2 regions of the Staphylococcus haemolyticus genome follow, and region 2 is predicted to be linked to the other one. Evidence: riboswitches for the same ligand, from Rfam matches in the RefSeq annotation. Region 2 holds a riboswitch; the other holds the start of a gene.

Region 1 (16,461 bases), 260 kb from region 2:
GTAACTGATGTAAGTTTACGTTTTGGCGATCGTAAACTTTTTGAAGATGTAAATATTAAGTTTACTGAAGGAAATTGTTATGGGCTTATCGGTGCTAATGGTGCTGGTAAATCAACGTTTTTAAAAATTTTATCAGGAGAAATTGATTCTCAAACAGGACATGTTTCAATGGGTAAAGATGAACGTTTAGCTGTTTTGAAACAAGATCACTTCGCCTATGAAGAAGAACGTGTATTAGATGTTGTTATCAAGGGACATGAACGCTTATATGAAGTCATGAAAGAAAAAGATGAAATTTATATGAAACCTGATTTCAGTGATGAGGATGGTATACGTGCCGCTGAACTAGAAGGTGAATTCGCCGAAATGAATGGTTGGAACGCAGAGGCTGACGCTGCTTCTTTACTTTCAGGTTTAGGCATATCTGCTGATTTACATGATAAGCAAATGTCAGAATTGGAAAATAATCAAAAAGTGAAAGTCTTATTAGCTCAAAGTTTATTTGGTGAGCCTGATGTACTTTTACTTGATGAGCCTACCAATGGTCTAGATATTCCTGCCATTAGTTGGTTAGAGGATTTCTTAATTAACTTCGATAATACTGTCATCGTGGTATCTCATGACCGTCACTTTTTAAACAATGTATGTACACATATTGCTGATTTAGATTTCGGTAAGATTAAATTATATGTAGGTAACTATGATTTCTGGTATCAATCTAGTCAATTAGCTCAAAAAATGGCTCAAGAACAAAATAAGAAAAAAGAAGAAAAAATTAAAGAGTTACAAGACTTTATTGTACGTTTCTCAGCTAATGCCTCTAAGTCTAAACAGGCAACAAGTCGTAAGAAACAATTAGAAAAAATTGAATTAGATGATATTCAACCATCTTCAAGACGTTATCCATATGTTAAATTCACACCAGAGCGTGAAATCGGTAATGATTTATTGACTGTTCAAGGACTTTCTAAAACAATTGATGGTGAAAAAGTACTTGATAACATTTCATTCACTATGAATCCTAATGATAAAGCAATTTTGATTGGAGATAGTGAAATTGCAAAAACTACATTACTGAAAATTTTAGCTGGTGAAATGGAGCCTGATGAAGGTACATTTAAATGGGGTGTAACAACTTCATTAAGTTACTTCCCTAAAGATAACTCAGAGTTCTTTGAAGGCGTAGACATGAATTTAGTAGACTGGTTACGTCAATATGCACCTGAATATGAACAAACAGAAACTTTCTTACGTGGTTTCTTAGGACGAATGTTATTTAGTGGTGAAGAAGTTAAAAAGAAAGCTAGTGTGCTCTCTGGTGGTGAAAAAGTTCGCTGTATGTTAAGTAAAATGATGCTATCAAGTGCTAATGTTTTACTATTAGACGAACCTACTAACCATCTTGACTTAGAAAGTATTACAGCAGTAAATGATGGATTAGCTTCTTTCAAAGGATCAATCATCTTTACATCTTATGACTTTGAATTTATCAATACTATTGCAAATCGTGTGATTGATCTAAATCAATCAGGTGGTTTATCTAAAGAAGTTCCTTATGAAGAATATTTACAAGAAATTGGCGTATTACAAAAATAATATATAAGCACATACGCACTTCCCTATTACTAAATTGGGGAGTGCGTTTTTTACTATCATATTACTCATTTGATAAATCTTTACTTACATATAGTAAAAGTACTTTCTAATTTTTCAGTCTATTTCAAAAAATCACAATTATCGGTTTACAGACACAATTGCCATATGTATAATATAAAACATAGCAATTGAATAAGAAATTGATGAGGCGCATCAATCATCAGTATATATTAGATAAACTGTCTGCAACAGCTAATATAGAAAGGGTGCGATGCCGAAATGAATCATAATCGCAGCTATGATTTGTTGGACTTTGTGGTTAAGAGCTGAAAGTTTGTCATTATTATTTAATAATGGAGTGCATCACTTGTATATAAATCACGAACAAGTTCGCACTTCCGAACTTGTTCTTTTTTATAGCGTGTGCCTCCCTATATTTTAGGAGGTAAAGTTTTGAAACGAAGTGTTTTGAAGTTCGGTGGTTCATCCGTCGCTGATTTTACAAAGATAAAAAATATTGCAGAAATGCTTAAGAACCGTGTGGATGACGGTGAACAATTAATTGTAGTTGTTAGTGCTATGGGTAAAACAACAGATCAATTAATGGATAATGTATCAAATCTTACTGCTACACCTAAAGATGAGGAACTCGCCCTACTTTTAACGACCGGTGAACAACAGACTGTATCATATTTATCCATGGTGTTAAATGATATCGGTGTTAATGCTAGAGCAATGACTGGTTATCAAGCAGGTATTAAAACGATTGGCCATCATTTAAAGAGCAGAATTGCTGAAATCAATCCAGAAACATTTGATAAAGCATTCACCGACAAAGATGTATTAGTCGTTGCTGGTTTCCAAGGTATCAATGATGCATTTGAACTTACAACGTTAGGACGTGGAGGATCAGATACAACGGCAGTTGCAATTGCTGCAAGTAATCAAATTCCATGTGAAATATATACTGACGTTGATGGAGTTTATGCCACTGACCCTCGAATATTAAGTAAGGCAAAACGGTTAGATTATGTTTCTTATGAAGAAATGATGGAAATGAGTGCATTAGGTGCAGGCGTTCTTGAAACTCGAAGCGTAGAACTTGCTAAGAACTATGATATCCCATTGTATCTCGGTAGAACTTTATCAAATGAGAAAGGAACATGGATTATGTCAAGAACAGATTTATTAGAGAAGAAAGCTGTAACAGGTGTAGCATTAGATAAACATATGATGCACGTTACAATTAGTTATCCCCTACCTGATAATCGTCTTTTAACGCAATTGTTCACAGCATTAGAAGAAGGTTCAGTAAATGTGGATATGATATCCCAAATAATTAACATTGAAGGATTGCAGCTATCATTCTCTATTAAAGATAGTGATGTACAACAAATTTCAACTATTTTGAGTAATCTTTCTTCTTCATTTAACGCATTGGATTATAAAATTAATGAAGAATACGTTAAAATTTCGCTTATTGGTTCTGGTATGAGAGATATGTCGGGCGTTGCATCAAAGGCTTTCATTACTTTAATTAATGCAAATATCCCATTCTATCAAACTACAACATCTGAAATTAGTATTTCATATGTGATAGATGCTGATAATGGAGAAAAAGCGGTTGAAGTATTATACAATGCATTTGATATTTAAACATCAACATGCTATTTATAAATAATTTTTTTAAAATTCAAACAAATGATATTGGAGTGACTTTTATGACAAGATTAGCAGTAGTCGGAGCAACAGGTTTAGTTGGAACAAAAATGTTAGAAACAATTGATCGCAAAAACATCAAGTTCGATGAGTTAGTATTATTCTCATCAGCTAGATCAGCAGGTAAAGAAGTTCAATTTCAAGGTCAAACGTATGTTGTACAAGAATTAACAGAAGAAGCAGCAAGTGAAAAATTTGACTACGTTCTAATGAGTGCCGGTGGTGGCACAAGTGCACAATTCGCCCCAATCTTTGAAAAAGCAGGTGCAATTGTCATCGATAACTCTAGTCAATGGCGCATGACTGAAGATATCGACTTAATTGTACCTGAAGTAAATCAACCTGAATTTAAGCGCGGCATTATTGCCAACCCTAACTGTTCTACAATTCAATCAGTAGTACCATTAAAAGTATTACAAGATCAATTTGGTTTAAAACGTGTTGCATATACTACTTATCAAGCTGTTTCAGGTTCAGGTATTAAAGGTAAAAGAGATTTAGCTGAAGGTGCAAATGGTAAAGAACCAGAAGCGTATCCTCACCCTATTTATAATAATGTGTTACCACATATTGATGTGTTCTTAGAGGATGGATATACAAAAGAAGAACAAAAAATGATTGATGAAACACGCAAGATTTTACATGAACCTGAATTAAAAGTAACTGCGACATGTGCACGTGTTCCAGTACAAGATAGTCATAGTGTTGAAATTGACGTTACTTTAGATAAGGAAGCAACTGTACAAGAAATTAAAGATTTATTTGATAAAGACGAACGTGTTGTATTAGTTGATAACCCTGAAAAAAATGAATATCCTCAGGCACTTAACTCTACTGGTAGAGATGAAGTATTTGTAGGCCGTATTCGTAGAGATGACTCATTAGATAATACATTCCACGTTTGGTGCACATCTGACAATTTATTAAAAGGTGCAGCATTGAATGCAGTACAAGTATTAGAGCAAGTAATCAATTTAAAAGGAGCTAGATAATATGCCACATTTATTCGAAGGTGTAGGAGTAGCACTTGCTACCCCATTCACAAATAATGAAGTTGATTATAATGCATTAGAGAGACACGTAGATTTCCTATTAGACAATGGTGTAAAAGCTATTATTGTTAATGGAACTACAGCTGAGAGCCCTACTTTAACTGAAGAAGAAAAAGAACAAGTATTGGAGTCAGTTATAAAGCAAGTTAATCATCGTGTGACTATTATTGCAGGTACAGGTACGAATAATACTGCTAAATCAATTCAAGCATCTCAACGCGCTAAAGCACTTGGTGCAGATGCAATTATGTTGATTACCCCCTACTACAATAAAACAAATCAACGTGGCTTAGTTAAACACTTCGAAACGATTGCGAATGAAGTTGAATTGCCAGTTGTACTATATAATGTGCCTTCTCGTACAAACATGACAATTGAACCAGAGACAGTTGAAACATTAAGTCATAACCAATATATTGTTGCAATCAAAGATGCCACAAATGACTTTGAATATTATGAAGACGTTAAAAGTCGTATCAATCAAGAAGAATTCGCTTTATATAGTGGTAACGATGATAATGTTGTCGAATTTTATCAAAGAGGTGGCAATGGTGTTATTTCAGTCATTGCTAATGCAATTCCTAAAGAATTCCAAGCTTTATATGATGCTAAACAAAGTGGACAAGATATTTCAAACGATTTCGAACCAATTAGTAAATTATTAGATGCGCTTTCTGTAGATGTTAATCCTATTCCGATTAAAGCGTTAACAAGTCATTTAGGTTTTGGTAATTATAAATTGCGTTTACCACTTCTTCCGTTAGAAGATGCAGATGCCAAAGTCTTAATCAATGTATTTGAACAGTTTAAAGCAGGTGAACTTTAATGAAAATTTTACTTATTGGTTACGGTGCAATGAATCAAAGAGTGGCTCGATTAGCAGAGGAAAAAGGTCATGAAATTATAGGGGTTATTGAGCCTCAAAAAAATGAGACAACACCATATACACACTATGATCACATTGCTGATGCACAAAATGAAGCGGATGTAGCGATTGATTTTTCAAATCCTAATCTATTGTTCCCACTTCTTGAAGAAGAGTTTCAATTACCTTTAGTTATAGCTACTACAGGTGAAAAGGAAAAATTAATTGAAAAGTTAAATGAATTAAGCCATAACATGCCAGTATTCTTTAGTGCAAATATGAGTTATGGTGTACATGCTCTAACTAAAATATTAGAAGCAGCTGTCCCACTTCTGCAAGATTATGATATCGAGTTGACTGAAGCACATCATAATAAAAAAGTAGATGCTCCTAGTGGGACATTAGTAAAATTATATGATGTTATTAAAGACTTACGCCAAAATATCACAACAGTTTATGATCGACATGAACTTACAGAACAACGCACTAAAGACGAAGTTGGCATTCACTCAATTCGTGGTGGGACTATTGTAGGTGAACATGATGTATTATTTGCAGGAACAGATGAAACCATTACAATCTCACATAAAGCACAGTCTAAAGATATTTTTGCAAATGGAGCAATCACTGCTGCTGAAAAATTAATAAACCAATCTAACGGTTATTACACGTTTGACAACCTATAAGTTATAAAATCTAGCAAATATTAAGGAGAGACTTAAATTATGGTACAACATTTATCAGCTGAGGAAATTATTCAATATATTAGTGACGCCAAAAAATCTACACCATTAAAAGTATATGTTAATGGTAATTTTGATGGTGTTACCTTCCCTGATTCTTTTAAAGTATTTGGTTCCGACAATTCTAAAGTAATCTTTTGTGAAGCCGATGATTGGAAACCATTCTATGAATCAAACCAATCTACAATTACTGAGTTAGAAATTGAAATGGATCGACGTAATTCAGCAATTCCACTTAAAGACTTAACAAATACAAATGCGCGTATTGAACCAGGTGCATTTATACGTGAACAAGCAATTATTGAAGACGGTGCTGTCGTTATGATGGGCGCAACAATCAATATTGGTGCTGTAGTTGGTGAAGGAACTATGATTGATATGAATGCTACATTAGGCGGTCGTGCGACAACTGGTAAAAATGTGCATGTAGGTGCTGGCGCCGTTCTAGCTGGCGTAATTGAGCCTCCTAGTGCTTCACCAGTAGTCATAGATGATAATGTATTAATTGGTGCTAATGCAGTCATTTTAGAAGGTGTTCATGTTGGCGAAGGCGCAATTGTCGCTGCGGGTGCAATTGTTACTCAAGATGTTCCAGCTGGTGCAGTCGTAGCTGGTACCCCTGCTAAAGTGATTAAACAAACTTCGGAAGTAGAAGACTCTAAACGTGAAATTGTTTCAGCATTAAGAAAATTAAATGACTAATGATATGAGTGTTTGATGAGTGGCTATGTCAAAAAAACTATTTTATAGCTGTATTGCATAATCACAATAGCTTACTGAACTGAGAAGGCGCTTAACTGAGCCCTTCTCAGTTTTAGTTATTCTTATGAAAAGTGGATTGGGCATAGTAAAGAGTATTTAGAATTTTTACCAACAGGCCAAGCAATGGGCAAATAATCCATACGCCTCTATTTCAAAATTAAAACTATTTAAATTAATATCACGTCATACATAAAAAGATGAAATAAGTTACAATATTAATAAGACTAATTAAGTTAATAAAGGAATGATATGATGAGTGAATTAGAGTTTGTAACTAAACATAGAAGACATTTACATCAACATCCAGAATTAAGTTTACATGAATTCGAGACGACAAAATATATCACACAGTTTTTAGAAGAATTAGGAGTGTCATATGAGCGCCCTCTTGAAACTGGTGCAATAGCATACTTAAACGGTAATAGTGATCATACCATTGCATTTCGTGCGGATATCGATGCGTTACCAATTTTTGAAGAAAATGATGTCGATTATCGAAGTCAAACGGATAATGTAATGCATGCATGTGGTCACGACGGACATACAACGGCATTAATGTTATTTGTTAAACGATGCAAAGAAATGTTCGATAAAGGAACGCTTCCACACAACGTTGTATTCATCTTCCAACCTGCCGAAGAAACTGGTGGCGGAGCGAATCGTCTAATTAAAGCAGGTGCGTTTAATAACTATCCAATAGAAGCTGTTTTTGGCATCCATGTTAATCCATTTGCCGATGAAGGACAAGTTGTTATCCGTGATGAAGAAATTACAGCAAGTGCAACTGAATATCGCTTCTTCTTAAAAGGATTATCAAGTCATGTTGCAGATAAAGAGCAAGGTCATTCATGTGGTGAAGCCCTTCTACACGTTCTAAATCAAGTAGGACAAATACAACAGTATCATCTCAATGGCTTAAAACGAAATATTGTTCATATGGGTCATTTTGAAGCTGGAGAAGCTATTAACACTGTAGCTAGCCATGGATATTTAGAAGGAACGATTCGAACTTATGATCCAAATGATTTAAATGTAGTAAAAACACAAATGCATAAAATTGCTGAGAGTGTAAGCTTATTATTTAATGTGGATTGTGAAGTGAAATTTGAAGAAGGCTACCCACCTACGATGAATAGTCCTAAATTGCGTGCGAGTGTAGAACAAGCGATTAATGCTGCAAATCTAGAAGTTATAGATAAGCCTCTTCCATTCTTATTTGGTGAAGACTTTAGCTTCTATGGTCAACAGTTGGCCCCAGCATACTTTGCATTTGTAGGTACTCGAAACGAAGACAAAGGTTTTGTGACTGGACTTCATACATCTCATCTTAATTTTGATGAAAAAGTATTAATCTATGTGGCAAATTATTATGAACAATTATTAATGCATTATGGAGAGGAGTAATTCACATTGACAGCAATATGGTCCGTCGATAAAGAAGCGTTTTTACAAAATGCTATTAAAGTTAAAAATGGTAATTCAATTATGGCTGTAGTGAAGAACAACGCTTATCATTATGGTTTGGAGTTTGCTGTTACTTCTTTCTTAAAAGCTGGAATTAATACTTTCAGTACTACCTCTTTAAAAGAAGCCATTAAAGTACGAGAAATAGCGCCTGATGCCACTATTTTCTTGATGAATGCCGTTTATGATTTTGAAAAAGTAAGACATTATCAAATTCAAATGACCCTACCATCATTAGCCTATTATTATAAATATAAGAATGATTTAAGTGGTATCAAAGTACATTTAGAATTTGAAAACTTACTTCATCGTTCTGGATTTAGAACATTAGAAGAAATTAGAGAAGTACTCAATGATCATCATATTAACTCAAATGAAGACAAAATGATTATTAGTGGATTGTGGACGCACTTTGGTTATGCAGATGAATTTGATGTGCCTGAGTATAGTATAGAACGTGAGGCATGGTTAAATATAGTAGATACCTTATTAGATGAAGGTTATCACTTTGATTTAATTCATGCGCAAAATAGTGCAAGTTATTATCGTGAAGGTCAGAAACTTTTACCACATCATACACATGCACGTGTAGGCATTGCATTGTATGGGTCTCGACCATATAGTGCTTTAAATGAATATAGTATTAAACAATCTCTTACTGTAAAAGGTAATGTGATACAAGTGCGTGAAGTGAATGCTGGAGATAATTGTGGGTATAGCTTTGCCTTTGAAGCTACTAGAGACCATACGCGATTAGCAGTTGTAGATGTAGGCTATGGAGATGGTATTCTTAAATCGAGAGCTAAACATGAAGCATTAATTAAAGGTAAACGCTACCCTATTCGCGCACTAATGATGAGCCATATGTTTGTTGAAGTTGATGAGGAAGTCGATGCACAAGATGAAGTGATATTATATAATAACGATATACGCATTGATGAATATACATTCAAAGGTGTAGGCGCTAATTCAGAACAACTTAGTGCTATGAATCATGATTCTCTCATAAAGGAGTATAGATAAAATGGCAGTAAAATATAATGATTATGGTGAGTTAACAATGGCGGGTACAAGTTTAAAGACACTTGCACAAAGCTTTGGTACCCCTACTATTGTTTATGATGAAGATGAAATCCGCAATCAAATGCGTAGATATCACTCAGCTTTTCAAAAAAGTGGTTTAAAATATAATATTTCATATGCTTCGAAAGCATTTACATGTATCCAAATGGTCAAATTAGTACAAGAAGAAGACTTACAATTAGATGTAGTTTCTGAAGGTGAATTATATACTGCATTAGAAGCAAAGTTTGACCCAAGTAAGATCCACTTCCATGGGAATAACAAAACCAAACGTGAAATACAATACGCTTTAGAAAGTGGCGTTGGTTATTTTGTTATCGATTCACTTGAGGAAATTGATTTAATCGACAGATACGCGAGCGACACTGTAAATGTAGTATTACGCGTTAACCCTGGTGTTGAAGCACATACGCATGAGTTTATTCAAACTGGCCAAGAAGATAGTAAATTCGGTTTATCAATTCGCCATGGCTTAGCGATTGAAGCGGTCAATAAAGTGCGCGACTCTAAACGTTTACATTTAAAAGGTATTCACTTCCATATTGGTTCTCAAATCGAAGGAACTGAAGCGATGATTGAAACTGCTAAGATTGTGCTTAACTGGCTTTCTGAAAATGATATCAAAGTTGAATTACTTAATCTAGGTGGAGGTTTCGGTATCAAATACGTTGAAGGAGACGTAAGCTTCCCTATTGAAGAAGGTATTGCAGAAATTACAGATGCAATCAAAGCTGAAACTGAACGTCTAAATTATGAAGTACCGGAAATTGGTATTGAACCAGGCCGTTCTATTGTTGGAGAAGCTGGAATTACTTTATACGAAGTAGGTACAATTAAAGAAATTCCTGAAGTAAACAAATATGTTTCAATTGATGGTGGCATGAGCGATCACATTAGAACTGCATTATATGGTGCCAAATATCAAGCTTTATTAGTAAACCGTCATGAAGAAGCTGATGAAACAGTAACAATTGCTGGTAAATTATGTGAATCAGGTGACATCATTATTCGTGATGCAAAACTCCCTTCTTCTGTTCAACGTGGTGATTACCTAGCAATTTTATCTACAGGAGCATATCATTACTCAATGGCTTCTAATTACAACCAAATGCAGAAACCACCTGTATTTTTCTTAAAAGATGGTAAAGCACGTGAAGTTATTAAACGCCAATCATTACGTCAATTGATTATTAACGATACTAAATAACAATTACCAATTTTGAAAATAATTCTTAAGAATGTTCAAAGAAAAATGGCTCTATAATAAATTGGACTGATGACTAAAAATCATCAGTCCAATTTTTATGTTTGAATACAAAAATGGCGCAATTACCTCTATAATTATTAGCTACCAAACAAAATAAAAAGAAAGGTAATGCGCCTATGTGTAAGTCTATATTAAATACATTAAGAATTAAAGATAAAAATCTAAATTTTTCAGATGAAGTGATTGAGAAAAAACATAAAGGACGAATGAGCTTGTTTTACTATGCCGAGCTCACTTATCAACCTACACATTGTGAAAATTGTTCAACTAAAAATGAAAATTTCTCAATAGTAAAAAATGGTAAGAAAACCTCAACGATTACTTTACTTAAAATTATGGAAATGCCCGCTTATTTAGAACTTCAAAAACAAAGATTTTATTGTAAATCATGTGACAGTCATTTTACTGCTAAATCTAATATTGTCGACGCTCATTGCTTTATTTCTAATAAAACAAAACTTGCAGTTTTAGATAAAGCACAAGAATACCGCTCTCAAAAATCTATCGCTAAGTCATGCTTAGTATCATCAATGACTGTGTCTAGAGTGATTAATCAAGCGGCAAGCGACGTAGGTCAGTCTTCTTTTGATGCTTTACCTGAACACTTAATGATGGACGAATTTAAAAGTGTTAAAAATGTTATCGGAAAAATGAGTTTTATTTATGCAGATGCTGTATCGCACCGCATCGTAGATGTGGTAGCGGATCGTAAGTTAAAATCGCTAAAAGATCATTTTTATCGCTATTCTTTAAAACTCAGACAAAAAGTCAAAACAGTAACGATTGATATGTATGAACCATATATGTCACTAATCAAACAATTATTTCCTAACGCGAAGATTATTATTGATCGTTTTCATATTGTTCAATCTTTAAATCGAGCGTTAAATATGTCTAGAGTTCATGTAATGAATTGTTATAGAACCTCTAATAGACCGCTTTATAATAAATATAAAAGTTATTGGAAACTATTTCTTAAACCTTTTGAAACGCTAGAAGCATTTAATTATCATAAAGTCCATTTATTTAAAGAGTGGAAAACCGAAAAAGGCATTATAAATTACTTATTAGGTGTAGATGTAGAACTATTTAATACATATCACTACGTTCATGAGCTAAGAAGATTATTAAAAGAAAATCAAATAGAGAAATTTAATCATAAACTCTTTTCTATTCATCTTTCAGATGTGTGTCCTAAATTACGCCCAGTCATTAGAACTTTAAGACGATTAGCTACTTTCATTGAAAATACTATGACATATTCTAACCTGACCAACGGTCCGTTAGAAGGAATTAATAATAAAATCAAACTCATTAAAAGGGTATCTTTTGGTTATAGAAATTATGATAATTTACGTAATCGAATTATTATAACTTCGCGACTATTTGTCTTAACAACAAAAAAAGAGATTAAACAACTTAAAGTTGCTTAATCTCAATATTTGGACTCATCAGTCCGATTTGACGTAGAGCCAAAATAAAAAACACCTTACATCTTGGTAAGGTGTTACTAAAGTCAATATTTTACAATCTATTTATTATAGTTTTACAACGTTTGCAGCTTGAGGACCGCGGTCGCCTTCAACTACTTCAAATTCAACTGATTGACCTTCTTCTAATGATTTGTAACCATCTTGGTTAATTGCTGAAAAGTGTACGAATACGTCGTTTTCACCTTCAACTTCGATAAAACCAAAACCTTTTTCAGCGTTAAACCATTTAACTGTACCTTGTTTCATAATTCTGAAACCTCCAAGACTAAATTCTTTCAATATGCATTATTCGCATATTACAAAAAATACATGTGACAATTATGTATTAATAACAAAACGCTATAAATAACTCTTACAGATATTCTTTGCAATATGGAATAAAACCATTGCTTAATAATAATTATATGTTAGTTCTTACCAAATTGCAATACAATTATAGAAAATTGTCTTTTAATTAATTTTTGGTAGATTATAATATACTTCTTTATTATTTAATACAATAAAACTATAAAATATTTGTAAATCTTCTTCACAATCTTCACAAAAGTTTAAATCGCAATTGTTATAAAACGCATGAATATTGTATTTTCCAACAACATAATTATCGTAATAATCTTTACTTTTTGAAATTATATTTTTGTAGTAGTTTAGCATTTCATCATATGAAGTAAATTGATATTGCTCTATAATTTTATCTGTCCAGTCACTAAATAACCACCATCCCTCATAGTCAGCTCTAATTTTGGCAACTGTCCACATGTATATTTCCCCTCTCAATTAGCCTATAATAATCATTTTAACTATTTTATATCTGAATTAAAAATATAATGTCTCATACTTTTGTCCGATAGCCTGTTTATTCCATAGTAAATATTAGTTTTTTAGTATAAAACTTCGTATAATATATATAAGGAGTGATACTATGAAGCAAAAGCATTTACAAGTGTTTGGGACAGTTCAAGGTGTAGGCTTTCGATATTATACACAAAGATTAGCGAATAAGTATAATATTCTAGGCACTGTCCAGAATGTAGATGATTATGTTGAAATATATGCAATAGGTAATGACGATGACCTCGAACAGTTTATTAATGCTGTGACTGAAGGTGCATCACCTGCTTCACATGTTACACACTATGAGCTTGAAGATACTAATGTGAGTGAAGATTTTTCTGATTTTAAATCGATTTAAATATAAAAAGGAAGATGTAATTTGAGATATAATATTTCTCGACTTTTAGGCGTAATTGTAGGGATTCCAGTAGCTATGATATCTTGGATGGTCAGCGTATTTGGCTTTGATCTCTCATTTATTATTGATGCTTTGGTTGGTATTGGGATGTTTTTTGTGTCCTACTTTCCTACTCAACGACTCACGTCTAGGAAGTATTTAACCGAAATTGGTCTTTCACGAAGAGACTATCATTACGTAAGCAACCATTTAAAGCAAGCGCAAGATAAGATTAGAACAATATTAAAATCATTTGTCAATGTAAGATCTATTCAAGATTTTAGACAAATCAATGATATATATAGAATTTCAAAATCAATTCATTTTGCTGTTAAACAAAGGCCAGCAATGTTTTTTAAAGTAGAGAGTTTCTTTTATTCGCATATAGATAATGCGCTAAATTTAATAGAGTCGTATACTCGATTAGCAAAAATGCCAAAAAAAACGATTGAAGAAAAGCAAAAATTAGAACAAACTCGTATAACTTTAGATGAAGTTAAACGTACGTTGATTGCTGATTTGAAGAGAATCAATGAAGATGATTATGAGCGTCTAGATGTTGAAATGGAACTTAATAAATTAGAACAAAAACGTCATAAAGATAACTAGAATATAGAAATGGAGCGATTTTTTAAATGCCTCGAAATGATCAATTTAACAACTCACATCCATTAGATGATTATATAGAACAACAGCAACTAAATAACCTAGATAATAATAGTAATGTCAGTCTAGCGAATCAAAATACAGTTTTAGATGATTTTCAGCAACAATTCAGTGATAAAGAAATGCAAAAAATTGAAAGTATTAGTCAACAAATTAAACCTTTAGACAATGATGGTCTATTATCATATGGCTCACATTTGCAAGAAAATATGTCTAAATTCTCACATAAAATGTTGGATGAAGTGCAGACGAAAGATATTGGACCTGTTGGAGATTCACTTAATCAATTAATGACTAAGTTAAAAGCTGTAAATCCTGATGAGTTAAATCCAGAGAAACAATCAAAACTTAAGCGCTTTTTTAAACGTACAAAAGCTTCAATTAATGAAGTATTTTCTAGGATGCAATCAGTAAGTTCCCAGATTGATAGAATTACAATTCAGCTTGATAGACATAAAAATAATCTATCAAAAGATATCAAATTATTAGACGGATTATATCAACAAAATAAAGATTACTTTGATGATGTTAATTTATATATCGCCGCCGCTAAAAGAAGAAAACACGAAATACAAACGAACGACATTCCAAAATTACAAGAACATGCCAATCAAACTGGTAATCAAATGGATATACAAGCCGTAGCGGATATGGAACAATTTGTTGATCGTTTAGATAAACGTATCTATGATTTACAATTGTCTCGTCAAATTGCTATACAAACTGCACCACAAATTCGAATGATCCAAAATGTTAATCAAGCGTTGGCTGAGAAAATTCAAAGTTCTATACTTACAAGTATTCCACTTTGGAAAAATCAAATGGCAATTGCCCTTACGTTAATGAGACAGCGTAATGCAGTGTCTGCGCAACGTGCTGTAACAGATACAACCAATGATTTACTTACTCAGAATGCGGCTATGTTAAAACAAAATGCTATTGAAACTGCTACGGAAAATGAGCGTGGCATTGTAGACATTGAAACACTTAAAACAACGCAAAGTGATATTATTGAAACAATTGAACAAACACTTCAAATCCAACAAAATGGTCGTCAAAAACGTAAAGAAGCTGAGAAAGAACTTGTTGGCTTAGAAGATGAATTAAAACAACACTTACTTTCGATGAAGAAGGAATAACTAAAATAGTAAAGCACATCACAACTCAAAATGAGTTTGATGTGCTTTTTTAATATAATTAATTCGTTTAGATAGCTATTCTTTTTGATAAACAATATGGTCTTGGTTTACGAATTTAGCAACGACATATCCAATAATAGTTGCGACTACTGCTATTGGGAACCATTCTAAAGAATATTGCTTTAACGGTAAAGCCTCAATAAATGACATCTTCACCCAACCATTGGTACTTATAACACTTAATATTGAAACAATACTAATAACTGCAATTGGTATTTGCTGTGCAATTGGTTTAGTTGGAATGAATCGTGCAAGTAAAATTAGTAACACAACAGTTATTGCAATTGGGTAGATGACGCTCAATACTGGTACTGACATAGAAATTACAGCATTTAAACCTAAATTTGCCAGTATGAAACTAATCAAAGTAAAAAATATTGTATAAGCTTTGTATGAAACTTTAGGGAATATTCTATTAAAATATTGACTTACAGATACAATTAAGCCACAAGCAGTTGTTAAACAAGCGAGTGCAACGATAATACCCAATAAATATTTACCGAAGACACCAAAACTATTCGCCGCCATTGTTGTTAATAAATAAGCGCCAACATTTTGATCTTTAGCTGTCAGATTTTTGAGTGTCGCGTTGTCAACGTTCATATGATTGCCTATAAAACCTAATGAAACATATATAAATACAAGCGCTATGGCTGCAATTAATCCTGACATAACAGTTTGTTTAAATATTTGATTTGCATGTTTAACCCCTGTGGCTTTTATCGCGTTAACTACAATCATTGAAAAAGCAATTGCTGCGATTGCATCCATAGTTAAGTACCCTTCTGTAAAGCCTTTTGAGAAACTTCCAATAGCTGAATTGTAATCAACCTGGTTTCCATGAGATGGTGCATTACCACTATAATCAACAAATCCTTTAATTATCATTGCTAAAATTGTTATTAATAATAATGGTGTTAATAGAGATCCTATACGATCTACAATTTTACCTGGATTTATACATAGGTAAAGAACGACTAGGAAATAGATAAGGGTGAATATAAATAGCACCAAATTACTATTTGTATGAGCAATTGGTGTCACAGTCATCTCAAATGAAGTCGAAGCTGTACGCGGAATTGCAAACAGAGGTCCTATTGTTAAATATATAATTATTAAAAATATTACAGAAAATTTAGGTGATATTTTATTTAATGAACCTACATACCCTTGTTTATCTAATGCGCCAACGATAACGCCTAACAATGGTAAGCCAATTCCTGTTAAACAAAATGCGATAACTGCTGGCCAAAAGAAATGACCACTATCTTGGCCTAAATTTGGTGGGAAAATAAGATTACCTGCGCCAAAAAACATAGCG
Region 2 (16,461 bases):
TGCCAATCAACTTAAAGCTAAAAGTGTTGCTTCTACGATTGTTTATTTACCTGAATATATTCGCACACTCAAAAGTGGTTTCAGAGATGGGAGTTATGAAACAAAGTTACAACGAATAAGAGAGGCAAATATATTAATGATAGATGATATAGGTGCGGAAGAAGTAACACCTTGGGTTAGAGATGAAGTAATTGGACCATTATTACACTATCGCATGGTTCAAGAACTACCAACGTTTTTCTCATCGAATTTAAATTTTGAAGAGCTAGAACATCATTTATCTATTACACGTGAAGGTGCGGAAGAAACAAAAGCCGCTAGAATTATTGAAAGAATTAAATCTTTATCAACGCCATATTATTTGGATGGTAAAAATTTAAGAAACAATTGAAATTTAAAATAACTATTGTATAATTAAGATAAATCTTAATCGTTGAAATAGTTGAAGATATGATAATTTAATCCATGTTATACAGCGAGCTAATGTATGATGAGAGATTAGCTAATAAATTAAATTATTACTCCTTCATCATTAGGTGTTGGTAATCAATGCCCGGCTCAAGACCGTTATCTTAAGTAGAGATATTTAGCTATTGCTAAATAACTAGGGTGGTACCACGACGAACTCGTCCCTTTTTTTAGGGGCGAGTTTTTTATTTCAACGAAATTAGAATTTAATTATGGAGGTTTTCTAATGGATCAAATAAATGTTCAATTCCCAGATGGAAATTCGAAAGCGTTTGATAAAGGCATTACAACTGAAGAAATTGCACAATCAATTAGCCCTGGATTAAGAAAAAAAGCGGTTGCTGGTAAATTTAAAAATCAAATGGTCGATTTAACTAGACCGTTAGAAGAAGACGGTTCAATTGAAATTGTGACTCCAGGTAGTGATGAAGCGCTTGAAGTTTTACGTCATTCTACTGCCCATTTAATGGCCCAAGCTTTAAAACGTTTATATGGGGATGTTAAGTTTGGAGTTGGCCCTGTTATAGACGGTGGATTCTATTATGATTTTGATATGGATGAAAAGGTTTCGTCAGATGACTTTGAAAAAATTGAAAAAACGATGAAACAAATTGTTGATGAAAATCATAAAATTGAACGTAAAGTTGTATCAAGAGAAGAAGCTAAATCATTCTTCAAAGATGATCCTTATAAATTGGAATTAATAGACGCTATACCTGAAGATGAAAGTGTTACTTTGTATTCGCAAGGTGAATTTACTGATTTATGTCGTGGTGTACACGTTCCTTCAACTTCAAAAATCAAAGAATTTAAATTACTTTCAACTGCCGGTGCATATTGGCGTGGTGACAGCAATAACAAAATGTTACAGCGTATTTATGGTACAGCATTCTTTGATAAAAAAGATTTGAAAGCACATTTAGAGATGCTTGAAGAGCGTCGTGAGCGTGATCACCGTCGAATTGGTAAAGATTTAGAGCTATTCACTAATAATCAATTAGTAGGTGCAGGTCTTCCATTATGGTTGCCTAATGGTGCTACAATTCGTAGAGAAATTGAACGTTATATAGTTGATAAAGAGGTAAGTATGGGTTATGACCACGTATATACTCCAGTGTTAGCAAATGTTGAGTTATACAAAACTTCTGGACACTGGGATCATTATAGAGATGATATGTTCCCACCAATGAAATTAGATGAAACAGAAGAAATGGTATTACGACCTATGAATTGTCCACATCATATGATGGTCTATAATAATCGTCCTCATTCTTATCGTGAACTACCTATCCGTATTGCAGAATTAGGAACTATGCACAGATATGAAGCTAGTGGTGCTGTATCAGGATTACAACGTGTACGTGGAATGACATTAAACGATTCACACATATTTGTTAGACCTGATCAAATTAAAGATGAATTTAAACGTGTTGTTAACATGATTCAAGAAGTATATAGTGACTTTGGCTTTGAAGATTACACATTCAGATTAAGTTACAGAGATCCAGAAGATAAAGAGAAGTATATGGATGATGATGAAATGTGGAACAAAGCTGAAACTATGTTAAAAGAAGCAGTCGATGAAATGGGATTACCATATGTTGAAGCAATTGGTGAAGCGGCATTCTATGGTCCAAAACTAGATGTTCAAGTTAAGACTGCTATGGGTAAAGAAGAAACTTTATCAACTGCTCAAATTGATTTCTTATTGCCAGAACGTTTTGAACTAACATACATCGGTAGCGATGGTGAAAATCATCGTCCAGTAGTTATTCATCGTGGCGTAGTTTCAACTATGGAACGATTTGTAGCGTTCTTAACTGAAGAAACTAAGGGTGCATTCCCAACTTGGTTAGCACCTAAACAAGTTGAAATAATACCTGTTAATGTTGACTTACATTATGACTATGCTAGAAATTTACAAGATGAATTAAAATCACAAGGTGTACGTGTAGAAATTGATGACCGTAATGAAAAAATGGGGTACAAAATTCGTGAAGCACAAATGCAAAAAATACCTTATCAAATAGTTGTTGGTGATAAAGAAGTTGAAAACAATCAAGTCAATGTACGTAAATACGGCTCTCAAGATCAAGAAACAGTTGAAAAAGATGAATTTATTTGGAATTTAGTAGATGAAATTCGTTTGAAAAAACATAGATAGTCTTGATAAAAATGATAGCTTAATGTATATTACTATATAGTTAATTAAAAAAAGAGTTAGAGGTTGCGTCTTTAATTAGTAACACTTCAGAAGTTATTAAGGAACGTATGTTGAAAGTGTGGAAGGTAAAGATGCCGAAATGAATGATACCCTTAATTATCATTTGTTGGGACAGTTATCGAAAAGAAACTGTACTGTCACAATTTGTGATGTGCTACCGACATAGATTAAGCAGATGGTTGCATATCTAAAGGTATGCAACCATTTTTTTATGCTTTAAAGAATTATAAACTATTTGGAAGTATAATTTGAATGCGTTCATAATCATCGCATAACACAACAAAACTATTTTAGTTAGCCTCTACTGTAAGAAAGGGAGCTTCTATGAAAAAAGTCGAAAATCAAGATGATGGAATCAAAAGAGGACTGAAGGACCGCCATATTTCTATGATAGCAATGGGTGGTTGTATCGGTACCGGATTATTTATGACCTCTGGGGGAGCAATACACGATGCAGGGGCATTAGGTGCTTTAATTGCATATGCGATTATTGGAGCTATGGTATTCTTCCTCATGACATCTTTAGGTGAAATGGCAACGTATTTACCAGTGTCTGGTTCATTTAGTACTTACGCAACACGTTTTGTAGATCCATCTTTAGGATTTGCGTTAGGTTGGAACTATTGGTTTAACTGGGTTATTACAGTTGCAGCAGATGTAACCATTGCTGCACAAGTCATTCAATATTGGACACCTATGGCTGGTATTCCAGCATGGGTTTGGAGTTGTATATTCTTAGTTATTATATTCGCACTAAACTCTTTATCTGTTAGAGTTTATGGTGAAAGTGAATATTGGTTCGCTTTAATCAAAGTTGTAACAGTCATTATCTTTATCATTATTGGTCTTTTAACGATACTAGGTATTATGGGTGGAGAATTTGTAGGTTTCGAGACATTTACGAAAGGTGACGGACCAATTCTAGGTGGTAACTTAGGTGGAAGTTTATTATCAATTCTAGGCGTCTTCCTAGTTGCTGGATTCTCATTCCAAGGTACAGAGTTAATTGGTATTACAGCTGGAGAATCTGAAAATCCAGAACGCGCTGTACCTAAAGCTATTAAACAAGTATTCTGGAGAATATTATTATTCTACATATTAGCAATATTTGTTATAGGTATGTTAATCCCTTACGATAGTAATGCATTGATGGGTGGCGATGATAATATTGCTACTTCTCCATTTACACTCGTGTTTAAAAATGCTGGGTTAGCTTTTGCGGCATCATTTATGAATGCAGTTATTTTAACATCAGTTTTATCAGCAGGTAATTCAGGTATGTATGCATCAACACGAATGTTATATTCTATGAGTAAAGATAAATTAGCTTTCCATTCATTTGGTAAAACGAATAAATATGGTGTGCCATACTTATCTTTATTTGCGACAGCGATTTTAGTTGTTATTATTTTCTTAGTGCAAAAACTAAGTGGTGACGCATATGAATATATTGTTGCTGCAAGTGGTATGACAGGCTTTATCGCATGGGTAGGTATTGCAATTAGTCACTACAGATTTAGAAGAGCTTTCGAAAAACAACATCATAGTAAAAGGGAGTTGAAGTATAAAGCTAAATGGTTCCCATTCGGTCCTATATTCGCAGGCTTGCTCTGTGTGATTGTCATAATCGGGCAAGATGTTGATTTTATTAAAACAGGTCATTTCGATTTAAATCGCTTCATTATCACATATATGGGAATCCCAGTTTTCTTAGTATTCTTTATTTATCATAAATTGAGATATAAAACGAAGATAATTCCATTAGATAAAGTAGATTTAAGACAAGATGTTTCAATGGATGAAGTAAAACATCACTAATATTAAAATAATTGTTGACTTATATGATATACACTGATATGATTATTAACGTTGAATACGAAACGTACCAAGTAGAAACACCCGTTTCTCACCTGTAGCGACGCATCAAGCAGTTGGCAGGTTAATCATGTCACACATTATATGTGTATGAGAGAAGAGCGGGCATTCTATGCTCGCTCTTTTTGCTTGGAAAATTTCGTAAAATTTTGGGAGGTGTCAACCATAGCAAAAGATCAAACGCAAGTTAACGAAAAGATTCGCGCTAAAGAATTACGTTTAATTGGCCAAAATGGTGACCAAATTGGTGTTAAATCAAAACGAGAAGCATTAGAAATGGCTGAACGTGTTGAATTAGATTTAGTAGTTGTAGCACCAAATGCTAAACCACCTGTTGCAAGAATTATGGATTATGGTAAATACAAATTCGAACAGCAGAAAAAAGAAAAAGAAATGAAAAAGAAACAAAAAGTTATCAATGTTAAAGAAATACGCCTAAGTCCAACTATTGAGGAACATGATTTCCAAACTAAGTTGAAAAATGGTCGTAAATTCTTATCTAAAGGCGATAAATGTAAAGTTTCTATTCGTTTCAGAGGTCGTGCAATCACTCATAAGGAAATTGGTCAGCGCGTATTAGAAAAATTCGCTGACGAATGTAAAGATATTGCCACTGTTGAACAGAAACCTAAAATGGAAGGGCGTCAAATGTTTATCATGTTAGCGCCTATTAACGAAAAATAATTCACTATTATTAGGAGGAAATGAATCATGCCAAAAATGAAAACTCACCGTGGAGCAGCTAAACGTGTTAAAAGAACTGGTTCAGGTCAATTAAAACGTTCAAGAGCTTTCACATCACACTTATTTGCAAATAAAAACACTAAACAAAAACGTAAATTACGTAAAGCTAAATTAGTTTCTAAAAGCGATATGAAACGAGTAAAACAATTATTAGCTTATAAAAAATAATTGTAATTGATAAATGTACGATAATTAATTGTTATATCTAAGGAGGAATTTAATATGCCACGAGTTAAAGGTGGAACAGTAACAAGAGCACGTCGTAAAAAAACGATTAAATTAGCTAAAGGTTACTTCGGTGCTAAACACACATTATATAAAGTAGCAAAACAACAAGTAATGAAATCAGGTCAATACGCTTTCCGTGACCGTCGTCAACGTAAACGTGATTTCCGTAAATTATGGATTACACGTATTAACGCAGCTGCACGTCAACATGACATGAGCTATTCAAGATTAATGAACGGCTTGAAAAAAGCTGACATCAATATTAACCGTAAAATGCTTTCTGAAGTTGCTATTTCAGATGAAAAAGCTTTCGCAGAGTTAGTTTCAAAAGCTAAAGAAGCTTTAAAATAATTGATTTATAAAAGATGACTTTGAAGTCATCTTTTTTTGTTTTCAAATAATTAAGAATTGAAATTATAAATCGTTAATGCACCTTTATTTGTTCTTTGGTGATCGAGTTTGATAAAATGCTAATTAAGAAATTATTGTAAGGAGAACACTATGTCTAAATATGATGAGCAAATTATAGTTGTACCAAGAGATATCCTTTTTGAACAAGAGTCAAATGCTTTTAACGGCTTTTTAACTAAAAATGATCCACAAGGTGAAGCGATATTTAATACTTTTTCTAATTATGAAGTTAAAAGACGTGGAGATATGGAAGAAGATCCTTCATATAAACAATTAATATCATATTGTCTTTTAGAAAATGAGAAAAATGAAATATTAGTATACAAAAGATTAAGTGGTGGTGGAGAGTCACGTTTACATGGTCAATCTTCTATCGGTGTAGGTGGACACATGAATGATGTGATTGGCGCAAATTCTGTAAATGAAGTTTTAAGGGTAAATGCTCAAAGAGAGCTAGAAGAAGAAGTCGGTTTATTAGAAGCTAATTCTCAGAATTTGGAATATATAGGTTTTATAAATGATGATACAAACGATGTGGGTAAAGTACATATAGGTGTAGTTTTTAAAATTAAAGTTAACTCAAATGATATTGAAGTACGTGAAACAGATACATTAAAAATTCAATGGTTAGAAAAAGAGCGTATTGATAATAATGATGAATTTGAAACATGGAGTGCATTAATTTTAAAAGATTTATAGGAGGGATACAACATGTCAGACATCATCCCTTTTCCAAAACTACAACAAAAATTGTATAAAGATATTAAATCATCTCATAACAGTCAACATTACGAAACAGTATATCAATTAATTGAAGATTATGAAGCACAATTTGAACTAGATGAGACATTAGCCTTAATTAAATGTGATATGTTATATCATTTGAATTCGTTTTTGGAGTTAAGAGAAGAAGCTATTGTACTTTTAAAAAGAGGCATTCAAGCGTATGATGAGTTAATGTTATATTATATCAAGGCGTTAAATGGCTTAGGTCAGTATTATGAGTCTGTAAATGTTATCAATCAAATTATAGACGAAGTTCAAAGTCATAAAACAAGAATGGCGTTATTTCCATTAAAGGAATATGCTCAATCTCAACTCAATGAAGATAAACATATCACAAGCCAATCATTGGCTAAATTTAATACACTCAATGTGAATGAACAAATACAATTAGTTCTTAAATTAATTGATAATGGGCATTATGAATTTAAAGAAACTATAGCCTTTTTATTATCTAATGAGGTTGAGGCAGACAATTTAAAAAGTTTAATGTTAGAATTTTTAAGATTTGCTGGCTACAATACACCAATTAATATTAACAAGATGAATTATTCAGTTAACGTTATTCCTAATGAGCTTAATGGTTTGGAACATACTGAACTTAAAACTCAAGTAATTCCTCGAGTAATTGATAAGCTAGAAAATGGAGCACTCAATATCATTGATGAAGCAATACATACCATGAATAATCATGCTATATTACTATATCCACTTAATGTATTCGATTTATACACTTGTGATGATTGGATTACTGGTTATGATGTTTACTTTAAATCAATGATTGGTATACAAACTAATGAAGATAGTTTAAAAATATTAAATTTTATTAATAGTCTTGATGGTCAAATTTGAGCAAATTATTTTATATTGTTAAATTAATTCGTTAAAGTTAGATTATTGAATTTTAAAAGTGTTTTAAACCCTATAAAAGACTGTTTGTGTCCGTATAGGACGTGTGCTATAATAGGGAAGTTGAAAAAATAAAAATGTAATCATGGAGGTATTTATACATGACAGCAACTTGGGAAAAAAAGGAAGGTAACGAAGGATTATTAAAAGTTACAGTTCCAGCAGAAAAAGTAGACAAAGCATTAGATCAAGCATTTAAAAAAGTAGTTAAACAAATTAACGTGCCTGGTTTCCGTAAAGGTAAAGTGCCTCGTCCTATCTTTGAACAACGTTTCGGTGTAGAAGCATTATATCAAGATGCGGTAGATATTCTATTACCTGAAGCATATGGTGAAGCTATTGATGAAACTGGAATCAATCCAGTAGCTCAACCAGAAGTTAATGTTACACAAATTGAAAAAGGTAAAGATTTTGAATTTGAAGCTACTGTAACTGTTGAACCTGAAGTTCAATTAGGTGATTACAAAGGTTTAGAAATAGAAAAACAAGATTCAGAATTAACTGATGAAGATTTACAAGAAGCAATTGACCATAGCCTAGGACACCTAGCTGATATGGTAGTTAAAGAAGATGGTGCTGTTGAAAATGGAGATACAGTAAACATTGACTTTGATGGCTATGTTGATGGCGAGCAATTTGAAGGTGGACAAGCAGATGGTTATGATCTTGAAATTGGCTCAGGCTCATTTATTCCTGGATTTGAAGATCAATTGGTAGGCGTTAAAACAGGTGAAGAAAAAGATGTAGTTGTAACTTTCCCTGAAGAATATCATGCTGAAGAATTAGCTGGCAAAGAAGCTACTTTCAAAACTAAAGTAAATGAAATTAAATATAAAGAAGTACCTGAATTAGATGATGAAATTGCAAATGAATTAGATTCAGATGCTAACAGTGTTGATGAGTACAAAGAAAACTTACGCAAACGTTTATCAGAACAAAAAGCTGAGGAAGCTGAAAATGTTGAAAAAGAAGAAGCAATTAATAAAGCAACTGATAATGCTACAATCGATATTCCTCAAGCAATGATTGACACTGAATTAGATCGTATGGTTCAAGAATTTGGTCAAAGAATCCAACAACAAGGATTAGATTTACAAACTTACTTCCAAATTTCAGGTCAAGATGAATCTCAATTAAGAGAACAAATGAAAGATGATGCAGAACAACGCATTAAAACAAACTTAACACTTTCAGCTATTGCCGATAAAGAAAATATTGAAGCAAATGATGAAGATATCGATAAAGAATTAGAAAAAATGAGTAAACAATTTAATATCTCAGTTGAAGATATTAAAAATACTTTAGGTAATACTGACATTATTAAAAATGATGTACGTATCCAAAAAGTAATTGACTTACTTAGAGACAATGCTAAATACGTTGAATCTACTAAAGAAGATAAATAATAATTCATTGTTAAATTAATAATTAAAATTTAAAGTAGCAGGTGCATCAATATATGTAACCTGCTACTCTATGTTTTAAGCATTTTAGTTGTTAACCATGAATTTGCATTGTAGAATGCTATCTAGTATAGTCGTTTAAGAATAGAGGTGTAAATGAATGTTTAAATTCAATGAAGATGAAGAAAATTTAAAATGTTCTTTCTGTGGTAAGGACCAAGACCAAGTTAAGAAATTAGTCGCAGGAAGTGGCGTATATATCTGTAATGAGTGTATCGAACTATGTTCAGAAATTGTAGAAGAAGAGTTAGCTCAAACGACTTCTGAAGAATTTACTGAACTGCCTACACCGAAAGAAATTATGGATCATTTAAATGAATATGTTATTGGTCAAGAAAAAGCTAAAAAATCTTTAGCAGTTGCAGTATATAATCACTATAAACGTATCCAACAATTAGGACCTAATGAAGATGAAGTTGAGTTACAAAAAAGTAATATTGCGTTAATAGGACCAACTGGTAGCGGTAAAACACTATTAGCACAAACATTAGCTAAAACTTTAAACGTTCCATTTGCTATTGCAGATGCTACAAGTTTAACTGAAGCAGGTTACGTTGGTGACGATGTAGAAAATATTTTATTACGATTAATTCAAGCAGCTGACTTCGATATTGATAAAGCTGAAAAAGGTATTATCTATGTTGATGAAATTGATAAGATTGCTAGAAAATCTGAAAACACATCAATTACACGTGATGTATCTGGTGAAGGTGTTCAACAAGCCTTACTTAAAATTTTGGAGGGAACGACTGCAAGTGTGCCTCCACAAGGTGGACGTAAACATCCAAACCAAGAATTAATACAAATTGATACAACAAATATCTTATTCATTCTAGGTGGTGCGTTTGATGGCATCGATGAAGTAATTAAACGTCGCTTAGGAGAAAAAGTGATTGGATTTGCAAGTAATGAAGCGGATAAATACGATGAAGAAGCATTGTTAGAACAAATTCGCCCAGAAGACTTACAATCATATGGTTTAATACCTGAGTTTATTGGTCGTGTGCCAATAGTTGCTAACTTAGAAACATTAGATGTAGAAGCGCTTAAAAACATTTTAACGCAACCTAAGAACGCTTTAGTAAAACAATATACTAAAATGTTAGAACTTGATAATGTTGAGTTAGAATTTACCGAAGAAGCATTAGCTGCGGTAAGTGAGAAAGCTATTGAGCGTAAAACAGGAGCACGTGGATTACGTTCTATCATTGAAGAAGCATTAATCGATATCATGTATGATGTTCCTTCATCAGAAGACGTAACTAAAGTTGTTATTACTGATAAAACAATTAATGATGAAGTTGACCCAGAATTATACGATTCTGAAGGTAACATATTAAATGATAGTAAAACATCAGCATAATTAAGTTTGAGTACGCTTTGTAAAGATTGCGCCGAACAGTTGAAATAATTTTAAGATTTTATAAACAATTAAAGTTGGAGTGGAACATCGAATTCTATTTGAATTCTGTTCTGCTCCTTTTTTAATTAAAAAATTGCTTATTTAGATATAATGAAATATATATTATAATGAAACAGTTAAATTTAATTACTAAAGAGAGGATAATTTATGAATATTAATCCTAATAACATTGATTTGATTATAAGTGCTGTACAAGAAGCTCAATATCCTGATACAGGTTTATCTGAAGTAGCATTAAGTGGACGTTCAAACGTTGGTAAATCTTCTTTCATTAATAGTATGATTGGCAGAAAAAATATGGCTCGCACGTCGCAACAACCAGGCAAAACACAAACATTAAATTTCTTTAATATTGATGATCAATTAATATTTGTCGACGTCCCTGGGTATGGCTATGCAAAAGTGAGTAAATCACAACGTGAGAAATTTGGTAAAATGATTGAAGAATATTTGACTAAGAGAGAGAGTTTAAAGCTAGTCATTCAATTAGTTGACTTACGACACAATCCTACTGAAGATGATGTTTTAATGTATAATTACTTAAAACATTTTGATATACCTACACTAGTTATTTGTACTAAAGAGGACAAGATTGCAAAGGGTAAGATTCAAAAGCATATTAAAAATATTAAAGAGAAATTAGATTTAGATCCAGATGATACGATTATTAGTTACTCATCAATTCAAAATACAAAGCAGCAACAAATATGGGATTTAATTGCTAATTATTTATAATTATTTTAATCTAAGCAGAGGTCAAACTTCTGTTTAGATTTTTTAATGGGATAAGTGTCAAAATTTTGACTTTAAATTAGAATCTTTCTAATTTGTTTGAGCAATCAACTTAAAATCATTAAATTATGTGTTATACTAACTGTATTGTTAGTATTTGGAGGGCGTTATAAATGCATTTTATTGCTATAAGTATAAATCATCGCACTGCCGATGTAGCACTTAGAGAGCAAGTAGCTTTTAGAGATGATGCCTTACGATTAGCCCATGAAGATTTGTTCGAAACTAAATCTATTTTAGAGAACGTCATTTTATCTACATGTAATCGTACTGAAGTATATGCTATTGTTGATCAAATTCACACAGGTCGTTACTATATTCAAAGATTTTTAGCGCGTTCATTTGGATTTGATGTAGATGATATAAAAAATATGTCAGAAGTTAAAGTGGGGGACGAAGCAGTTGAACATTTACTGCGTGTCACTTCTGGCTTGGATTCAATTGTATTAGGTGAAACTCAGATTCTTGGACAAATGAGAGATGCATTCTTTTTAGCTCAAGACATTCAAACAACTGGTACAATTTTTAATCATTTATTTAAACAGGCTATTACTTTCGCTAAAAAGGCGCATAATGAGACTGACATAGCAGATAATGCTGTGAGTGTTTCATATGCAGCAGTTGAATTAGCTAAAAAGGTATTTGGTAAACTAAAAGGTAAACAAACTATTATTATAGGTGCAGGGGAAATGAGTGAATTATCACTCTTAAATTTATTAGGTTCTGGTATTGATGATATTACTGTCGTTAATAGAACTGAAACTAATGCGTATAAATTAGCAACGAAGCACGGCGTAAATTATAATACACTTGAGTCATTACCAACTCTTTTGACTAATGCTGATATTGTTATCAGTTCAACAAGTTCGCCAGATTTTATTGTTACAAAATCTATGATTGAGTCGGTCAATCTTAAGAGAAAAGCTTCTTCATTATTGTTAATAGACATTGCGGTTCCTAGAGATATTGAACCAAATGTTAATATCAGCGAAAATATTTTTAGCTATGACGTGGATGATCTTAAAGGTTTAGTTGATGCTAACTTGCGAGAACGTCAGATGGCTGCTGACTTTATAGCAAGTCAGATTCCTGATGAAGTCCAGGCTCATAATGATTGGGTAAATATGTTAGGTGTTGTACCTGTAATTAGAGCATTGCGTGAAAAAGCAATGACAATCCAGTCAGAAACAATGGATAGTATTGATAGAAAGCTACCTGATCTTAGTGATAGAGAACGTACAATCATTTCGAAACATACTAAAAGTATTATTAATCAAATGTTGAAAGATCCAATAAAACAGGCCAAAGAATTGAGTAATGATAAGAGAAGTAATGAAAAATTAGAGCTATTTCAAAACATATTTGATATTGATACTGCAGACCCTTACGAGGATATTAAAGCTCGTAAAGCACAAAAAGAAAAAGAAGTTTCTATCCGTCACATCTTTAGTTTTGAATAAGCATATTAATATGGTGATAATATGCAAGAGACCCTGTTTATTAGATTTCATGAAATAATATTAATTATATATTTAATTAGTATTCTCTGTTATTTTATAGATTTCGTTAAAAAGAGTCATAAAATTAGAGAATTAGGAATTTATACATTAGGGATTGTTTGGATATTGCAAACAATCTCTTTATCTGTTTATATCACTTCGCATAATGAAATTCCGTTGAGTTCATTATTTGATGTATTTTTCTTTTTATCATGGATAACTATATGTATAGCACTGGTTTTAAATGTAGTTAAAGTATTAAGTTTTTCAGTATTCTTTCTCAATGTTATTGGATTTATATTATTGATGATGAATACTTTTCAACCTGAGCATTACTCAACAAATGTGCAACGCATTGCAGTTATAAATGAATTGTTATTAGTGCATATAGGCTTAGCGGTATTAAGTTATGCTCTTTTTGCACTAGCTTTTGTAAATTCATTACTTTATATTATTCAATACCGCAATTTAAGGGAAAAGAATTTTGATCAAAAATACTTTAGAATTGGTAGCGTAGCCACACTTGAAACGGTTGTTTTTTATTCATCTTTAAGTGGTTTCATTATATTAATTTTGAGTGTTATTTTAGGCGCACAGTGGGGTGTCTATGCAATTGGACATAGTATTTTTGCTGACCCTAAAGTAGTACTATCTTCTATTATTACAATTTTTTACGCTATTTATTTACTAAGTCGTATTAATCGATGGTTTAAAACAATTTATTTAATTTACTTTAATATTATGTTATTTTGCTTATGCATGATTAATCTATTTTTTACAACACATTTCACTTGAATTTTCAAATGTCATTAGGAGGCAACAATTATGCGCAAATTGGTTGTAGGCTCACGTAGAAGTAAGCTTGCCTTAACTCAGAGTCAACAATTTATAGATAAGTTAAAAGCGGTGGATCCAACACTTGAAATAGAAATTAAGGAGATTGTCACTAAAGGTGACCGCATCGTAAATAAACAATTATCTAAAGTGGGCGGTAAAGGACTATTTGTTAAAGAAATCCAACAAGAACTTTTTGACAAAGAAATTGACATGGCAATACACTCACTTAAAGATGTACCAAGTATCATTCCTGAAGGTTTAACACTAGGTTGCATACCTGATAGAGAAGTTCCATTTGATGCTTATATTTCTAAAAATCATATACCTTTAAATGAATTACCGGATGGTAGTATTATTGGTACGAGTTCATTAAGACGTGGTGCTCAAATTTTATCTAAATATCCAAACTTAGAAATTAAATGGATAAGAGGAAATATTGACACTCGACTTAAAAAATTAGAAATAGAAGATTATGATGCAATTATTTTAGCTGCTGCAGGACTTAGACGTATGGGTTGGTCAGATGATATTGTAACGACTTATCTGGACAAAGATATTTTATTACCAGCTATTGGACAAGGTGCATTAGGTATAGAGTGTCGTAGTGATGATGTCGAACTATTGGAATTATTAAGTAAAGTTCATAATCAAGCAGTAGCGAATTGTGTTACAGCTGAAAGAACATTCCTTTCAGCTATGGATGGTAGTTGTCAAGTACCTATTGGAGGGTATGCAACTAATAAGGAAAATGGTGAAATTGAATTTACTGGGTTAATTATGACTCCAGACGGTACAAAGAGATATGAGCACACAGAAGTTGGTAAAAATCCTGTTGATTTAGGTGAAGCAGTCAGCCGTGTTTTAAAAGAACAGGGTGCTTATGAAATAATCAAAAAACTAAATGAAGAGCAAGCGCATTAAACCAGATTATTGAGGTGTAATGAAATATGAAACCAGTTGTAGTTATGACGCAATCGAGTGAATTTAATAGTGATTTAGTGGAAATAATGCATAAGCCATTTATAGAAATTCAATCACTTGAATTTGATACTCAAGTTTTGCATCATAAATATGACTGGATTATTTTTTCTTCTAAAAATGCGGTTCGCATATTTTATAAATATTTAAATCAATTAGATGTTAAATATGTGGCTGTCATTGGACAGAAAACTGCCGAACTTTGTGAAGCGCTTAAAATTAATGTTGATTTTATACCTAATGACTACTCTCAAGAAGGATTTTTGAATCAGTTTAAAAAGGATCAACAAAGCATTCTCATACCGAGTAGTGCTGAAGCGCGTCCCAAACTCCAACATACATTAGCACAAAACAATATAGTGACTAAAATCGATTTATATAAACCTATTCCTAATGATAGGAATATTAGAGAAGTCATTCAATTGATAGAACATCACAAAGTTCATGCGTTAACATTTTCAAGTTCTTCTGCAGTAAATGCATATATAAAGCATGACGTTCCTTGTGGTTTTGATAAGTATGTTGCTATTGGGGCCCAAACTGCTAACACATTACGAAAGAACGGTCTCAAGCCATTAATAGCTGATAAACAAACTTCGGAATCACTTATAAATAAAATTATTGAAAGTTGGTATAATAATGAAATTTGATAGACATAGACGATTACGCTCATCAGAGTCAATGCGTAATTTAGTTAGAGAAAACCATGTTAGAAAAGAAGATTTAATTTATCCAATATTCGTAGTTGAAAAAGATAACGTAAAAAGTGAGATTAAATCACTTCCAGGCGTTTACCAAATAAGCTTGAATTTATTAGATGATGAAATAAATGAGGCATATGAACTAGGTATTAGAGCAATCATGTTCTTTGGTGTACCAAATGCTAAAGATGACGTAGGTTCTGGTGCATATGATCATAATGGTATTATCCAAGAAGCAACACGAAAGGCTAAAGAATTGCATAAAGATTTATTAATTGTAGCAGATACATGTTTATGTGAATATACAGATCATGGACATTGTGGTGTTATTGATGATCACACTCATGATGTAGATAATGATAAATCATTACCTTTACTTGTTAAAACAGCTATCTCACAAGTTGAAGCGGGAGCAGACATTATCGCACCAAGTAATATGATGGACGGTTTTGTTGCAGAAATTCGTAAAGGTCTAGATAATGCCGGCTATTACAATATTCCAATTATGAGTTATGGTATCAAATATGCATCAAGTTTCTTTGGTCCATTTAGAGATGCGGCTGATTCTGCACCTTCTTTTGGTGACAGAAAGACTTACCAAATGGACCCAGCGAATCGCTTAGAAGCATTTCGTGAACTTGAAAGTGACTTAAAAGAGGGCGCTGATATGATGATAGTAAAACCTGCGCTAAGTTATTTAGATATTGTAAGAGACGTTAAAAACAATACAAATATTCCTGTTATTGCTTATAACGTAAGTGGTGAGTATGCAATGACAAAAGCAGCAGCACAAAATGGTTGGATAGATGAAGAACGTGTTGTTATGGAACAAATGGTTTCAATGAAACGTGCAGGTGCAGATATGATTATTACTTACTTTGCGAAAGATATTTGCCATTACTTAGATAAATAATTAATTTTAGGAGGATTTTGATATGGGTTACGAGAAATCGATTGAAGCGATGAAAATTGCTGAAAATTTAATGCCAGGTGGCGTTAATAGTCCTGTAAGAGCATTTAAATCAGTAGATACACCAGCGATTTTTATGGATCATGCAAAAGGATCAAGAATTTATGATATCGATGGTAACGAGTATATTGACTATGTATTAAGCTGGGGACCTTT

The links. A riboswitch is a leader RNA that binds a small molecule or an ion and turns the genes downstream of it on or off. The one in region 2 is predicted to bind lysine.
Positions count from the first base shown of each region.
Region 1: linked by a shared signal. The riboswitch ahead of EQ029_RS07100 (aspartate kinase) and the one ahead of EQ029_RS05795 (amino acid permease) in region 2 are both predicted to bind lysine.

Region 1 is NZ_CP035291.1:1,456,160-1,472,620, reverse strand. It holds gene EQ029_RS07105 (ABC-F family ATP-binding cassette domain-containing protein) at 1-1,596, shown strand, start outside; lysine riboswitch at 1,792-1,968, shown strand; gene EQ029_RS07100 (aspartate kinase) at 2,050-3,252, shown strand; gene EQ029_RS07095 (aspartate-semialdehyde dehydrogenase) at 3,318-4,307, shown strand; gene dapA (4-hydroxy-tetrahydrodipicolinate synthase) at 4,309-5,193, shown strand; gene dapB (4-hydroxy-tetrahydrodipicolinate reductase) at 5,193-5,918, shown strand; gene dapD (2,3,4,5-tetrahydropyridine-2,6-dicarboxylate N-acetyltransferase) at 5,958-6,677, shown strand; gene EQ029_RS07075 (amidohydrolase) at 6,990-8,141, shown strand; gene EQ029_RS07070 (alanine racemase) at 8,148-9,224, shown strand; gene lysA (diaminopimelate decarboxylase) at 9,226-10,491, shown strand; gene EQ029_RS07060 (ISL3 family transposase) at 10,668-11,984, shown strand; gene cspA (cold shock protein CspA) at 12,090-12,290, opposite strand; gene msaA (regulatory protein MsaA) at 12,495-12,803, opposite strand; gene EQ029_RS07045 (acylphosphatase) at 12,967-13,236, shown strand; gene EQ029_RS07040 (5-bromo-4-chloroindolyl phosphate hydrolysis family protein) at 13,258-13,884, shown strand; gene EQ029_RS07035 (toxic anion resistance protein) at 13,911-15,080, shown strand; gene brnQ3 (branched-chain amino acid-like transporter carrier protein BrnQ3) at 15,156-16,461, opposite strand, start outside.
Region 2 is NZ_CP035291.1:1,200,234-1,216,694, forward strand. It holds gene dnaI (primosomal protein DnaI) at 1-391, shown strand, start outside; gene thrS (threonine--tRNA ligase) at 695-2,632, shown strand; lysine riboswitch at 2,682-2,857, shown strand; gene EQ029_RS05795 (amino acid permease) at 3,017-4,510, shown strand; ribosomal protein L20 leader region at 4,574-4,701, shown strand; gene infC (translation initiation factor IF-3) at 4,724-5,251, shown strand; gene rpmI (50S ribosomal protein L35) at 5,279-5,479, shown strand; gene rplT (50S ribosomal protein L20) at 5,534-5,890, shown strand; gene EQ029_RS05815 (NUDIX domain-containing protein) at 6,041-6,649, shown strand; gene EQ029_RS05820 (hypothetical protein) at 6,662-7,585, shown strand; gene tig (trigger factor) at 7,744-9,048, shown strand; gene clpX (ATP-dependent Clp protease ATP-binding subunit ClpX) at 9,206-10,468, shown strand; gene yihA (ribosome biogenesis GTP-binding protein YihA/YsxC) at 10,676-11,263, shown strand; gene hemA (glutamyl-tRNA reductase) at 11,434-12,780, shown strand; gene EQ029_RS05845 (cytochrome C assembly family protein) at 12,802-13,614, shown strand; gene hemC (hydroxymethylbilane synthase) at 13,645-14,577, shown strand; gene EQ029_RS05855 (uroporphyrinogen-III synthase) at 14,604-15,284, shown strand; gene hemB (porphobilinogen synthase) at 15,274-16,248, shown strand; gene hemL (glutamate-1-semialdehyde 2,1-aminomutase) at 16,271-16,461, shown strand, end outside.